DNA from 4 places in the Streptomyces sp. Rer75 genome. Region 4 is predicted to be linked to each of the others. Evidence: riboswitches for the same ligand, from Rfam matches in the RefSeq annotation. Region 4 holds a riboswitch; each other region holds the start of a gene.

Region 1 (3,201 bases), 4.2 Mb from region 4:
GGAACGCCGATCCGGCGACGACGGTCGGCAGCACGAACGGCACGGTCACCACGGCGCGCAGCAGCCCCTTGCCGGGGAAGTCGAAGCGGGCGAAGACATACGCGCCGGGCAACGCGACCGCCAGCGTCAGCCCGGTCGAGGCGGCCGCCTGCCAGCCGGTGAACCACAGGGTGTGCAGGACGGACGGGTCGCCCAGCACCTCGGGTATCCGCTCGAGCTGCCACCGGCCGCCGACGCGCAGCCCGCGGGTGACGATCGCGACCACCGGATACGCGAAGAAGACGCCGAAGAAGGCGAGCGGCACGGCCATGAGCGCGAGCCGCAGGGCGGTGCCGCGCAGCCGCCCGCGGCGATCGGCCTCACCCTTCTCATGGTTCTCGCGAGGCTCTACAGAACGAGCGAGGACCATGCCTTGACCCAGGGCTCACGGTTCTTGGCTATCTTCCGCGGGGGCAGGGTGGCCGGATCGGCGACCTTGGTCCCGTACCGGGTGAAGACCTCCGGCAGCTCGGCGCCCTCGCGCACCGGATTGACGTACATGTTGAGCGGTACGTCCTCCTGGAAGCGCTTGGTCAGCAGGAAGTCCAGCAGCGCCTTGCCCCCCTTGGTGTTGCCGGCGCCCTTCAGCAGCCCGGCGAACTCCGTCTGCCGGAAGCAGGTGCCGTCCGCCACCCCCGTCGGGGCCTTGGCGGGCTTCGACTTCGCGTCCGCCACCTCGGCGGGCGGGCTGGAGGCGTACGAGACGACGAGCGGCTTGTCGCCCTTGGCGCCGCCCGCCGAGCCGGAGAAGCGGTCGTAGTACGCCTGCTCCCAGCCGTCGACCACCTCGACGCCGTTGGCCCGCAGCTTCTTCCAGTAGTCGCGCCAGCCGTGGTCGCCGTAGCGGGCGGCGGTGCCGAGGAGGAAGGCGAGGCCGGGGGACGAGGTGGCGGCGTTCTCGGTGACCAGCAGATTCTTGTACGCGGGCTTGGTCAGGTCGGCGAATGTCTTCGGCGGCGCGAGCTTCTTGCGCTCGAAGTACGCGCGGTCGTAGTTGACGCAGATGTCGCCGTAGTCGACTGGCGTGACGCGGTGCTTCGCCCGGTCGAGCTGGAAGGCCGCGGGGACCTTGTCCAGGCCCTTCGCCTCGTACGGCGTGAACAGGTCATTGTCGAGCGCGCGGGAGAGGAGGGTGTTGTCGACGCCGAAGAACACATCGCCCTGCGGGTGGCCCTTGGACAGGATCGCCTGGTTGACGGCGGCCCCCGCGTCACCACCGGCCTGCACCCGCACCTTGTAGCCGGTCTTGCGGGTGAACTCCTTGAGGACCGCCTTGGACGCCGCGAACGAGTCGTGCGAGACCAGGGTGACCGTCTTGGAGTCCTTGCCGTCCGCCGCGTCCCCACCGCAGCCGGTGAGGACGCCGGTGCCGAGGGATCCGACGAGGGCGGCGGTGACGGCACGCCGAAGATGGCTGTTCATGGTGAGGCTGACTCCCTACGCCGGTATGACCCGGATCAGGTTGGAGGGTCTGCGGCCGTGCCGCACTCTCAGCGCTGTCGCGCTCCCCTGTCGGAATGTTCATTTGTCCGCCGCGATACGACGGTTGTACGGCGCTTGTGCGAAGGCACCGTATCAGCCGGTGGTCAGCGCTCCGTGGCCGCCAGCTGGCCGCACGCCCCGTCGATCTCCTGCCCCCGGGTGTCCCGGACGGTCACCGGCACCCCGTGCGCCTCCAGGGCCGCGACGAACGCCTTCTCGTCCTCGGGCCGGGACGCCGTCCACTTGGAGCCGGGCGTCGGGTTGAGCGGGATGAGGTTGACGTGCACCCGGTGGCCCTTGAGCAGCCGACCGAGCAGGTCGGCGCGCCACGCCTGGTCGTTGATGTCCTTGATCAGGGCGTACTCGATGGAGATCCGGCGGCCGGACTTCTCCGCGTACTCCCACGCCGCGTCCAGGACCTCGCGCACCTTCCAGCGGGTGTTGACCGGGACGAGGGTGTCGCGCAGCTCGTCGTCGGGCGCGTGCAGGGAGACCGCGAGGCGGCACTTGAAGCCCTCGTCGGCGAACCGCAGCATCGCCGGGACCAGTCCGACGGTCGAAACCGTGATTCCGCGCTGCGAAAGACCCAGCCCGTCGGGCTCGGGGTCGGTGAGCCGACGGATGGCGCCGATGACCCGGTTGTAGTTGGCCAGCGGCTCGCCCATGCCCATGAAGACGATGTTGGACAGCCGGGCCGGGCCCCCGGGGATCTCGCCGTCCCGCAGCGCCCGCATGCCGTCGACGATCTGGTGCACGATCTCGGCGGTGGACAGGTTGCGGTCCAGACCCGCCTGGCCGGTGGCGCAGAACGGGCAGTTCATGCCGCAGCCCGCCTGGGAGCTGATGCACATGGTGACCCGGTCCGGGTAGCGCATCAGCACGGACTCGACGAGCGTGCCGTCGAAGAGCCGCCACAGGGTCTTGCGGGTGGTGTCGTTGTCGCAGCTGATGTGCCGCACCACGCTCATCAGGTCCGGCAGCAGCCCGGCCGCGAGCTTCTCGCGCGCGGCGGCCGGCACGTCGGTCCACTGGGCGGGGTCGTCGGTGTAGCGGGCGAAGTAGTGGCGCGACACCTGAGCGGCCCGGAAGGGCTTCTCCCCGAGGGCGGCGACGGCCTCGCGGCGCTCGGCGGGCGTGAGGTCGGCGAGGTGCCGCGGGGGCTTCTTGGCCCCACGCGGCACGGCGAAAGTGAGTTCTCCGGGCTTAGGCATGGCCGTACCAGTGTCGCAGACATGCGGAAGGCCCCGCGCCACGGGCGGCGCGGGGCCTGAGGAGCGCGATGCCGGGCGCGGCTCAGCTGCCGCCCACGAAGATCACCAGCAGCAGCCACACCACGGGCGCGGTGGGCAGGAGCGAGTCGAGCCGGTCCATGATCCCGCCGTGGCCGGGCAGCAGCTTGCCCATGTCCTTGATGCCGAGGTCACGCTTGATCATGGACTCGCCGAGGTCCCCCAGGGTCGCGCTGACCGCGACGGCGAGGCCGAGCAGCAGCCCCTGCCACCACACGCCGTCCTCGATGAGGTACTGCATGCACAGCGCACCGACGACCATCGCGAACGCCACCGCGCCCAGCAGCCCCTCGCGGGTCTTGCCGGGGCTGATGCGGGGCGCGAGCGGATGCTTGCCGAAACGCCAGCCCACCGCGTACGCACCGGTGTCGCTCACCACGGTCAGCAGCAG
Region 2 (3,201 bases), 6.4 Mb from region 4:
GCTCCGCGGCAACCTCTGTCCCGACGGAGCCGTCATCAAGCCCGCCGCCGCGACACCGGAGCTACTGCGCCACCGGGGCCGCGCCGTGGTGTTCGACGGTATCGAGGACTTCCGTACCCGGATCGACGACCCGGACCTGGACGTCGACGCGTCCGATGTGCTGGTCCTGCGCGGCTGCGGACCGCGCGGCTACCCCGGCATGCCCGAGGTGGGGAACATGCCCCTGCCGCCCGCGGTGCTCCGGGCCGGAGTGCGGGACATGGTGCGGATCAGCGACGCGCGGATGAGCGGAACCGCCTTCGGCACCGTCGTCCTGCACATCGCGCCCGAGTCGGCGGCGGGCGGTCCGCTGGGGCTGGTGCGGACCGGCGACTGGATAGAACTGGACGTCGAGCGGCGGCTGCTGAGGCTGGACGTCCCCGACGAGGAACTCGCCGCACGGCAACCGGTGACCGCCGCCGCCCCACCGGCCACCGGCGGATGGGAGCAGATCTACCGCGACCACGTCGAACAGGCCGACCGCGGCGCCGGACTGGACTTCCTCAGCGGCACCCGCGGATCGTTCGTCGCCCGCGAATCGCACTGACATGACGCCCGCGAATCGCACCGACGTGACGCCCGCGAATCGCACTGACATGACGCCCACAGCGGGGTCACAGGAACGACCCAGGCCCGGGAAAGGTTCGCCGATTACCCTCCGGGCATGCCCACGACGCGCTCCACGGACGACGCACTGGCGCAGACCGCCGTACGAGCCCTGATCTCCCAGGCGGAGCTGACCCCCAAACCGGGCCTCGCGGACACCCGCGACCTCCAGGCCCGCGCCACCGGCACCGACCTGCTCGCACTGCGCTGGTCGGCCAAGTCGCTGGCGCCCGGCTTCGCGGCCATGGCGGCCGCCGCCCGGCGCCCCGGCGAGCCGACGCGTGCGCTCCGCGAGGAGCTGGGCGCCATCGGCCGCTGCGCCGAGTGGACCATGGCGCGGGCCGGTGGCGGCCCGGTCACCGGCCGTCTGCACCACGGGGCGCTGTGGGTGCTGGGGCTGCTGGTGGCGGCCGCCGCCCTGGAACCCGGCGCCGCACCCGATGAACTGACCGCCACCGCCCGGCAGCTCGCGGCCCACGTCGACCGTGGCGCCCCGCGCAGGCCGTCGGCGGGCTCGCAGGTGTCCGCCACCTACGGGGCGGCGGGGGCGCGCGGCGAGGCGCGGGCCGCCTTCCCGCACGTACGCCGCGCCCTGGACGCCCTGTCCGCGGCGCGGGCCGCGGGCGCCACCGAGACGCAGGCCCGGCTCGACGCGCTGCTCACCGTGATGAGCACACTCCAGGACACCGGGCCGCTGTACCAGGCGGGGCCGCCCGCCCTCCGGCGGGTGCAGGACGGGGCGCGCGGTGTGCTGGAGGCGGGCGGCGCCGCGACGGACCGGGGCGCCGCCGCCCTCGCCGCCCTCGACGCCGAGCTGCGCGCCCAGGGCATCGCGCCCCGGGGGAGCGCCGCGCTGCTGGCCGGGGCGCTGTTCCTGGACGCGCTCCCGGCCCGGGCCCGGACCCGCCCCCGGGACCGGGGCCACGTGGCGAGGGGTTAGGCCGCTCCACCGGACACGGGGTGCCCCGCCAGGGGGCTGAGATCACACCCGTCGAACCTGAACCAGTTAGCACTGGCGGAGGGATGTCATCGATGCCATGGCCGCATGCTGCCACCGACCCGGCCACCACCGGCGCGGAGTCCGTCTTCGACGGCCGGATGCCCACCGCGCCCGGCGATCTGCGCGTCGAGGCGCGCGGGATCGCGCCGGTTCCGGAAAGCCACCGCTATGGCGGGCCGGGGCGCCTGTTCACCGTGTGGTTCGCCCCGAACCTGACCACGACCGGCGTGTTCACCGGCACCGTCGGCATCGCCCTCGGCCTGGACTTCGCCACCGCGCTGGCCGCCGTCGTCCTGGGCACCCTCATCGATGCCGTGCCCACCGCGTACCTGGGCACCTGGGGCAGCCTGACCGGCGCCGGGCAGCTGCCCCTGGCGCGGCTGGCGTTCGGCCGGGCCGTCGCCGTGCCCGGCGTCCTCCAGTGGCTGTCGTCCGTCGCCTGGGACGCCCTCATCGGCCTGTTCGGCGGTGATGCGCTGGCCCGGCTGTGCGGGCTGCCGTTCTGGCTGGGTGTGCTGCTCATGATGGCCGCCCAGGGGGCGCTCGGGGTGCTGGGCTACGAGGCCATCCACCGGATGCAGAAGCTGATGACGTTCGTCCTCGCCGCCGCGTTCGCCGCCCTGGCCGTCAAGCTGCTCGATGGCGTCCACCCCGCCGCCACCGGGTCCGCCCACGGCGCCGACCGCATCGGCGCCTCCGTCCTGACCAGCACCATCGCGCTGAGCCTGGCGCTGTCGTGGGCGCCGTACGCCAGCGACTTCAGCCGCTATCTGCCCCGCGCCACCTCCCGGCCCCGCATGTTCTGGTGCACGCTGCTCGGCGTCACCGTGTCCTTCGTGGCCGTCCAGGCGCTCGGGCTGTGGGGAGCCTCCGTCTTCACCGACCAGACCGCCCGCGGCGTCGATGAGGCGCTGGGCGGCGGGGCGCTCGGCGCGTTCGGGCTGCTGGCCGTGGCGCTCGCCGCCGTGCTCGGCTTCCCGCTGGTGCTGTGGATGCACGCCGCCGACACCACCGCCCGCTTCCCGAACGTGCTGTTGTTCGTCGGCTACTGGATCCCCGGCTTCGTCGCGGTCGTGGCCGTCGACTGGTTCGGGTCCGCGCCCGGGCCCGGGGCGGCGCGCCGGTGGACCCGGCCGCCGAGAGCGCCCGCCCGCAGCCGTGGTGGCCCGCCCTGCTGGCGTTCGGCGCCGCCTTCGCCGCGGCGGTGCCGTTCATGGACACCAGCCTGTACACGGGCCCGGTGGCCGCCGCGCTGCACGGCGCCGACCTCGCCTACTACGCCGCCTTCCTCGCGGCGCTCCTCGTCTACGCCCCGCTCAGGACACGGCTCCACACCGTCCGCTGAGGCGGGTGGCTTCGCCCGTATCCGCACGTCACACGGCATCCGGCGACCGCGCCCCGCGGCAGGCGTGGCACCCTGGGCTCCGTTGAGTTCCCGCACCACCCGAGGAGACGTGCCACGTGCCGCAGAACCAGCCAGCGGAGTCCATCGCCGCCACGGCGGTGCTCGCCGAGGAACGCAGACTCCGCAAGGACCTCGGCTTCTGGGCCCTGAC
Region 3 (3,201 bases), 2.3 Mb from region 4:
GGAGCAGAAGTGCGCCGTCTTGGCGGGCTCCGCCGGAAGCGTCTCGTCGTGGAACGAGCGTGCCGTGTCCGGGTCGAGGGCCAGGTTGAACTGGTCCTCCCAGCGGAACTCGAAGCGCGCGTCGGAGAGCGCGTCGTCCCAGGCCTGGGCGTCGGGGTGGCCCTTGGCCAGATCGGCGGCGTGGGCGGCGATCTTGTAGGTGATGACGCCGGTCTTCACGTCGTCGCGGTCCGGCAGCCCCAGGTGCTCCTTGGGGGTGACGTAGCAGAGCATCGCCGTGCCCCACCAGGCGATCATCGCGGCGCCTATCCCTGAGGTGATGTGGTCGTAGGCGGGCGCGACGTCCGTGGTGAGGGGGCCCAGGGTGTAGAAGGGGGCCTCCTCGCAGATCTCCTGCTGGAGGTCGACGTTCTCCTTGATCTTGTGCATCGGGACATGGCCCGGGCCCTCGATCATCGTCTGGACGCCGTGCTCCTTGGCGATGCGGTTGAGTTCGCCGAGCGTGCGCAGCTCCGCGAACTGCGCCTCGTCGTTGGCGTCGGCGATGGATCCGGGGCGCAGTCCGTCACCCAGCGAGTAGGTGACGTCGTACGCCGCGAGGATCTCGCACAGCTCCTCGAAGTGGGTGTAGAGGAACGACTCCTGGTGGTGGGCCAGGCACCAGGCGGCCATGATCGAGCCGCCGCGGGAGACGATGCCGGTCTTGCGGCGGGCGGTCAGGGGGACGTACGGCAGCCGTACGCCCGCGTGCACCGTCATGTAGTCGACGCCCTGCTCGGCCTGTTCGATGACGGTGTCCTTGTAGACCTCCCAGGTCAGCTCCTCGGCCTTGCCGTCGACCTTCTCCAGCGCCTGATAGAGCGGCACGGTGCCGATGGGCACGGGGGAGTTGCGCAGCACCCACTCGCGGGTGGTGTGGATGTTGCGGCCGGTCGAGAGGTCCATGACCGTGTCGGCGCCCCAGCGGGTCGCCCAGGTCATCTTCTCGACCTCTTCCTCGATGGACGAGGTGACGGCGGAGTTGCCGATGTTGGCGTTGACCTTCACCAGGAACCGCTTGCCGATGATCATCGGCTCGATCTCCGGGTGGTTGACGTTGACGGGCAGTACGGCCCGGCCCGCCGCGATCTCCTCGCGGACCACCTCGGGGGAGACGTTCTCGCGGAGCGCCACGTACTCCATCTCCGCGGTGACCTCGCCCCGGCGGGCGTAGCTGAGTTGGGTGACGGCGGCGCCGTCGCGGGCCCTCCGCGGCTGGCGCGGCCGTCCGGGGAAGACCGCGTCGAGGTTGCGCAGGCCGCCGCGGGGCGTGGTGTGTTTGATCCCGTCGTCCTCGGGCCGGGCCGGACGGCCGGAGTACTCCTCGGTGTCGCCGCGGGCGATGATCCAGTTCTGCCGCAGTGGCGCGAGGCCACGGCGGACGTCGGTTTCGATGTGGGGGTCGGTGTACGGACCGGACGTGTCGTACAGCGTCACGTCCTGGCCATTGGTGAGGTGCACTCGGCGAACCGGGACCTGGATGTCCGGGCGGGAACCCGTGACATATCCCTTATGCCAGCCGAAATCGGTAGCGTTTTCGCGCATGTGTGCATCCTGCTGAGTCATGAGACCCACTCCCTACGCCGGCATTACCCGGTAACAGGTTCAGCGGTCGGCGCAGCTGTCGCGTCAGCGCCCTCTCAGCCCGGTGCTCCGAGCTCCCGCGATTGCAAAGGTGCCCCCACGCTAACGGTTTCCCCATATACCTGAACAGGGGGCCCGCCTCTCTTGCGATGATGCGATGGTGACCGCGACACAGCAGGACCACCCGCCCGAGCAGCCCCACCCGTCCGGCCAGGCCCATGGCCACGGCCACGGACACAGCCATGCCCACGCGCACGGCCCGGCCGCACCCGTCTCCGCACGCCTCCGCAAGGTCATCGCGGCGGTGCTCATCCCCTTCGCCGTCGCCGTCGTCGCCGGGCTGGTCGCGCTGTGGCCGGGTGGCCCCGAGCACACCACGCAGGGCCGCAGCGGGCTCGGATTCGACCAGGAGACGGTCGCCGGGCGGGTGGTGAAGGTGGAGGAGATCAACTGCGCCGACGCCAACGCGCAGCCGCAGGCACCCACCGAACCGGGTCAGCAGGGCGCCGCCCCGGCACCCGGCGGCGCGACCGGCGGGGGCACGGGCGGGGCCACCGGAGGCGGGAGCGGCGGCTCCGGCGGCGGCAAGACCGTCTGTGAGAAGGCCACCATCGAGGTCACCTCGGGCAAGGACAAGGGCCGCACGTTCCCCGAGATCGTCCAGCCGAACGCCTCACGGAAGTTCAGCGCCGGGCAGGAGCTGAAGCTGGCGTACGCGCCCAAGGCGCCGAAGAACCTCCAGTACTCGATCTCGGACGTCGACCGCTCGTTCCCGATGGCCCTGCTCGCCGGGGTGTTCGCGCTCGTGGTCGTGGCCGTCGGCCGGCTGCGCGGCGTCTTCGCCCTGGTGGCGCTGGCCATCAGCTTCGGGGTGCTGACGCTGTTCATCCTCCCGGCGATACTTCAGGGCTCGAATCCGCTGGTGGTCGCGGTCGTCGGAGGCAGTGCGATCATGCTGCTGGCGCTCTATATGTGCCATGGGCTGAGCGCCCGCACCTCGGTCGCGGTGCTCGGCACCCTGGTCTCGCTGCTGCTGATCGGCGTGCTCGGCTCGCTGTTCATCGGCTGGGCGTCGCTGACCGGCAACACCGACGACCAGACCGGTCTGGTGCACGGCCTCTATCCCGACATCGAGATCAAGGGCTTGCTACTGGCCGGGGTGATCATCGGTTCGCTGGGTGTGCTGGACGATGTGACGGTCACCCAGACCTCGGCCGTGTGGGAGCTGCGGGAAGCGGACCCCACGACGAGCCGCCGCAAGCTCTACGCGGCCGCGATGCGCATCGGGCGGGACCACATCGCGTCCGTCGTGAACACCCTGGTGCTGGCGTACGCGGGCGCCTCGCTTCCGCTGCTGCTCCTCTTCTCGATCGCGGACAGCGGGGTGGGAACGGTGGCGACGAGCGAGATCGTCGCGGAGGAGATCGTCCGCACGCTGGTGGGCAGCATCGGACTGGTCGCCTCGGTGCCGGTGACCACGGCGCTGGCCGTACTGGTGGTCTCCGCGGACCACAGGCCGAACGGCGACGGGCCGAGCGGTGGGGCGAGTAGCGGCGGGGCGAGCGGGGGCGGACGGGG
Region 4 (3,201 bases):
GCGGTGTGCTCCTGTACTGCTGCTGTGGGGAGAGGCGGGGTCGCCGCGAAGCGCCGCGGGGAGAACGGCCGCGCCTCGGGCGGCAGTTCGCCGCCGTAAAGCGCTTCGGCCATGACGTCGCCGGTGATCGGGGTGAGCAGGACGCCGTTGCGGTAGTGGCCGGTGGCCAGCTGGAGGCCCGGCAGCTCGGTCGGGCCGAGCAGCGGGGCGTTGTCGGGGGAGCCGGGGCGCAGCCCGGCCAGGGTCTCGACGAGCGGCAGTTCGGTGATGCCGGGCACCAGCTCGTGCGCGTCGCGCAGCAGCTCGTACACCCCGCCCGCGGTGACCGTGGTGTCCCAGCCCAGCTCCTCCGTGGTCGCGCCGACGACCAGCTCGCCGTTCTCGCGCGGGACGAGGTAGACGTGCCCGCCGCGCACCACGGCCCGCACGGTCCGCGACAGGAAGGGCGCGTACGCGCCGGGCACCGACAGCCGCAGGACCTGGCCCTTGACGGGGCGCACGGGCGGCAGGACCTCCTCGGGCACGCCGGGGAGCCGCCCGCTGAGGCTGCCCGCGGCCAGCACGGTCTGTTCGGCGGTCAGCCGCGTGCGCGCACCGTCGGCCAGCTCGGCCCCGGCGGCGCGGTCGCCGTCGCCGTTCAGCAGCAGCCGCTCGGCGCGGACGCGGTGGAGGGCCACCCCGGCGCGTTCGCACGCCGCCAGCAGCGCCGCCGCCAGCCGCCGCGGGTCGACCTGGTGATCGCCGTCGACCCGCAGGCCCCCGCGCACGCCCGGCGCGAGCATCGGCTCCAGGCGCCTGCATTCGCGCCCCGTGAGCCACTGTGCGTCCAGTCCCAGCCGCTGCTGGAAGTCGTGCAGCTCGCGCAGATGGGCCCGGTCGTCCGCGTCGAGCGCGACCGAGAGCGTCCCGCAGGTACGGAAGGCCAGGTCATGGCCGCTCGCCTGCTCCAGCTCCGCCACGAACGACGGATAGCGGCGCGCCGAGGCCAGGTTCAGCCCGAGCAGGGTCTGCTCGCCGTAGTGCAGCTCGGTGACGGCCGCCAGCATCCCGGCCGCGACCTGGGCGGCCCCGCCGCCGGGCGCCGGGTCGACGACGGCGGTGCGCAGGCCCCGCTGGGCCGCCCGCCAGGCCGTGACCAGGCCGATGATGCCGCCGCCGATGACGAGGACGTCGTACGGCGCGGTGCTGCCTCGGGGTGCTTCGTGTGGGGTGTGGGGTGGTGTGTGCATGGGCTGGTCGCCCCCTCCCTTCGCCGGCATGACCCGGATCAGGTTCGTACGGTCGGAGGCCGCGCCAGCCTCCCTCTCAGCCCGGTGCGACCGGGCTCCCGCGAGTGCTCTGTCCCGCCACCCTAGTACGCGCCCCGAATCGCCCGGAAGGGAGCGTCCCGGGCGGTGCCGGGCACGAGGCCCCGCGCCCCCGGTACGACGGGCCGTCACGACGGGCCGTCCGGCCCGTCGGGCTGTGCCCGAGATCTCGCCGTGCGCTCTCCGGTCCGCCCCACCTGCCGCAATACAGTGATCGTGTGAGCGATGAGACGACGAAGACGATGGCGTCCTCGGCGGGTGGCGGCGGACAGCGGGTGGTGATCGTCGGCGCGGGCATGGCGGGGGTGCAGACCGCCGTCGCGCTGCGGGAGCAGGGCTGGACCGGGGAGATCCTGCTGCTCGGAGCCGAGCCCCATCAGCCGTACGACCGGCCGCCGCTGTCCAAGGCCGTGCTGCTCGGCAAGGCCGAAGGGTCCGCGTTCGACGTGGACTTCGCCGCGCTCGGCATCGGGCTGCGCCTCGGCGTCCCGGTGACCGGGCTGGACACGGACGGGCGGACGGTCGAGACCGGGTCCGGCCCGATCCCGTACGACGTCCTGGTGATCGCCACCGGCGCCGAACCGGTCGCCCTGCCCGGCAGCGAGGGCGTCCCCGGCGTCCACCTGCTGCGCACCCTGGACGACGCCGAACGGCTGCGCCCGGTGCTCGCCGCGCAGCAGGAGATCGTGGTGATCGGGGCGGGCTGGATCGGCGCGGAGTTCGCGACCGCGGCCCGCGAGGCGGGCTGCACGGTGACGGTCGTCGAGGCCGCGGACCGGCCGCTGGCGGGCGCCCTCCCGGCGGAGGTCGCCGCCCACATGACCCGCTGGTACGCGGACTACGGCGCCACCCTGGTCACCGGCGCCCGGGTCACCGCCCTCGACCAAAACGGGCTCCAGCTCGGCGACGGCACCCGGCTGCGGGCCGGTGCGGTGGTCGTCGGCATCGGCGCCCGGCCCGCGACCGGCTGGCTGGCCGGTTCGGGCGTCGAACTCGCCGAGGACCGGTCCATCGCCGCCGACGAGGGGCTGCGCACCTCGGCGCCCGACGTGTACGCCGTCGGCGACTGCGCGTCCTTCCCGTCCACCCGCTACGGCACCCGGCTGCTGGTGCACCACTGGGACAACGCGCTCCAGGGGCCGCGGACGGTCGCCGCCAATGTGGTCGGCAGCCGGACCGCGCGCTTCCCCGGCCAGGTCTACGACCCGGTGCCGTACTTCTGGTCCGAGCAGTTCGGGCGGTTCGTGCAGTACGCCGGACACCACTCGGACGCCGACGAACTGGTCTGGCGGGGCGACCCGGACGGCGCCGCCTGGTCGGTGTGCTGGCTGCGGGACGGGGCCCTGGTCGCCCTGCTGGCGGTCGGCCGTCCGCGCGATCTGGCCCAGGGCCGCAAGCTGATCGAACGCGGCGCCCGGCTGGACCGGACCCGGGCCACGGATCCGTCGGTGCCGCTGAAGTCCGCCGTTCTGTGACCCGCCGGTACCCCCGGTGATCAGGGGTGCGGGGCCCGGCAGGACCGTGCGGGCCCCCGTCCCCGGCAGCCCGCACGGCGGACGCCCGGCTACCCACTGTCAGTCCCAGATGGCAGGCTTGTTCCGTGACCGAGATTGACGCAAAGATCGATGCTCTCGTCCCCGCCTGGCTCACTCTCCCCGACGTCGCCGACCGGCTGGGCGTCGAGGTGACCCGCGTGAGGCAGTTGGTCAAGGAGGGCCAGCTGATCGCGGTGCGCCGTGGCGAGAACCGGGTGCTCCAGGTGCCCGAGGACTTCATCGGTGACGGCAAGGTCGTCAAGGGCCTCGTGGGGACCTTGACACTGCTCAAGGACGACGGCTTCAGCGACGAGGAGATGCTGGAGTGGCTCTTCACCCCTGACCCGAGCCTGCCGGGC

Evidence for each region. A riboswitch is a leader RNA that binds a small molecule or an ion and turns the genes downstream of it on or off. The one in region 4 is predicted to bind thiamine pyrophosphate.
Region 1: linked by a shared signal. The riboswitch ahead of HYQ63_RS30375 (thiamine ABC transporter substrate binding subunit) and the one ahead of thiO (glycine oxidase ThiO) in region 4 are both predicted to bind thiamine pyrophosphate.
Region 2: linked by a shared signal. The riboswitch ahead of HYQ63_RS39265 (cytosine permease) and the one ahead of thiO (glycine oxidase ThiO) in region 4 are both predicted to bind thiamine pyrophosphate.
Region 3: linked by a shared signal. The riboswitch ahead of thiC (phosphomethylpyrimidine synthase ThiC) and the one ahead of thiO (glycine oxidase ThiO) in region 4 are both predicted to bind thiamine pyrophosphate.

Annotation. Positions count from the first base shown of each region.
Region 1 covers NZ_CP058693.1:7,030,836-7,034,036, reverse strand. Annotated here, with positions in the region: gene HYQ63_RS30380 (iron ABC transporter permease) at 1-409, opposite strand, end outside; gene HYQ63_RS30375 (thiamine ABC transporter substrate binding subunit) at 388-1,461, opposite strand; TPP riboswitch at 1,457-1,560, opposite strand; gene rlmN (23S rRNA (adenine(2503)-C(2))-methyltransferase RlmN) at 1,626-2,732, opposite strand; gene HYQ63_RS30365 (phosphatidate cytidylyltransferase) at 2,815-3,201, opposite strand, start outside.
Region 2 covers NZ_CP058693.1:9,253,529-9,256,729, forward strand. Annotated here, with positions in the region: gene HYQ63_RS39255 (IlvD/Edd family dehydratase) at 1-586, shown strand, start outside; gene HYQ63_RS39260 (triphosphoribosyl-dephospho-CoA synthase) at 704-1,585, shown strand; TPP riboswitch at 1,592-1,686, shown strand; partial or broken gene HYQ63_RS39265 (cytosine permease) at 1,744-2,990, shown strand; gene HYQ63_RS39270 (APC family permease) at 3,107-3,201, shown strand, end outside.
Region 3 covers NZ_CP058693.1:5,100,971-5,104,171, forward strand. Annotated here, with positions in the region: gene thiC (phosphomethylpyrimidine synthase ThiC) at 1-1,605, opposite strand, end outside; TPP riboswitch at 1,598-1,714, opposite strand; gene HYQ63_RS21615 (YibE/F family protein) at 1,784-3,201, shown strand, end outside.
Region 4 covers NZ_CP058693.1:2,809,276-2,812,476, reverse strand. Annotated here, with positions in the region: gene thiO (glycine oxidase ThiO) at 1-1,229, opposite strand, end outside; TPP riboswitch at 1,228-1,341, opposite strand; gene HYQ63_RS11710 (NAD(P)/FAD-dependent oxidoreductase) at 1,550-2,782, shown strand; gene HYQ63_RS11705 (Rv2175c family DNA-binding protein) at 2,908-3,201, shown strand, end outside.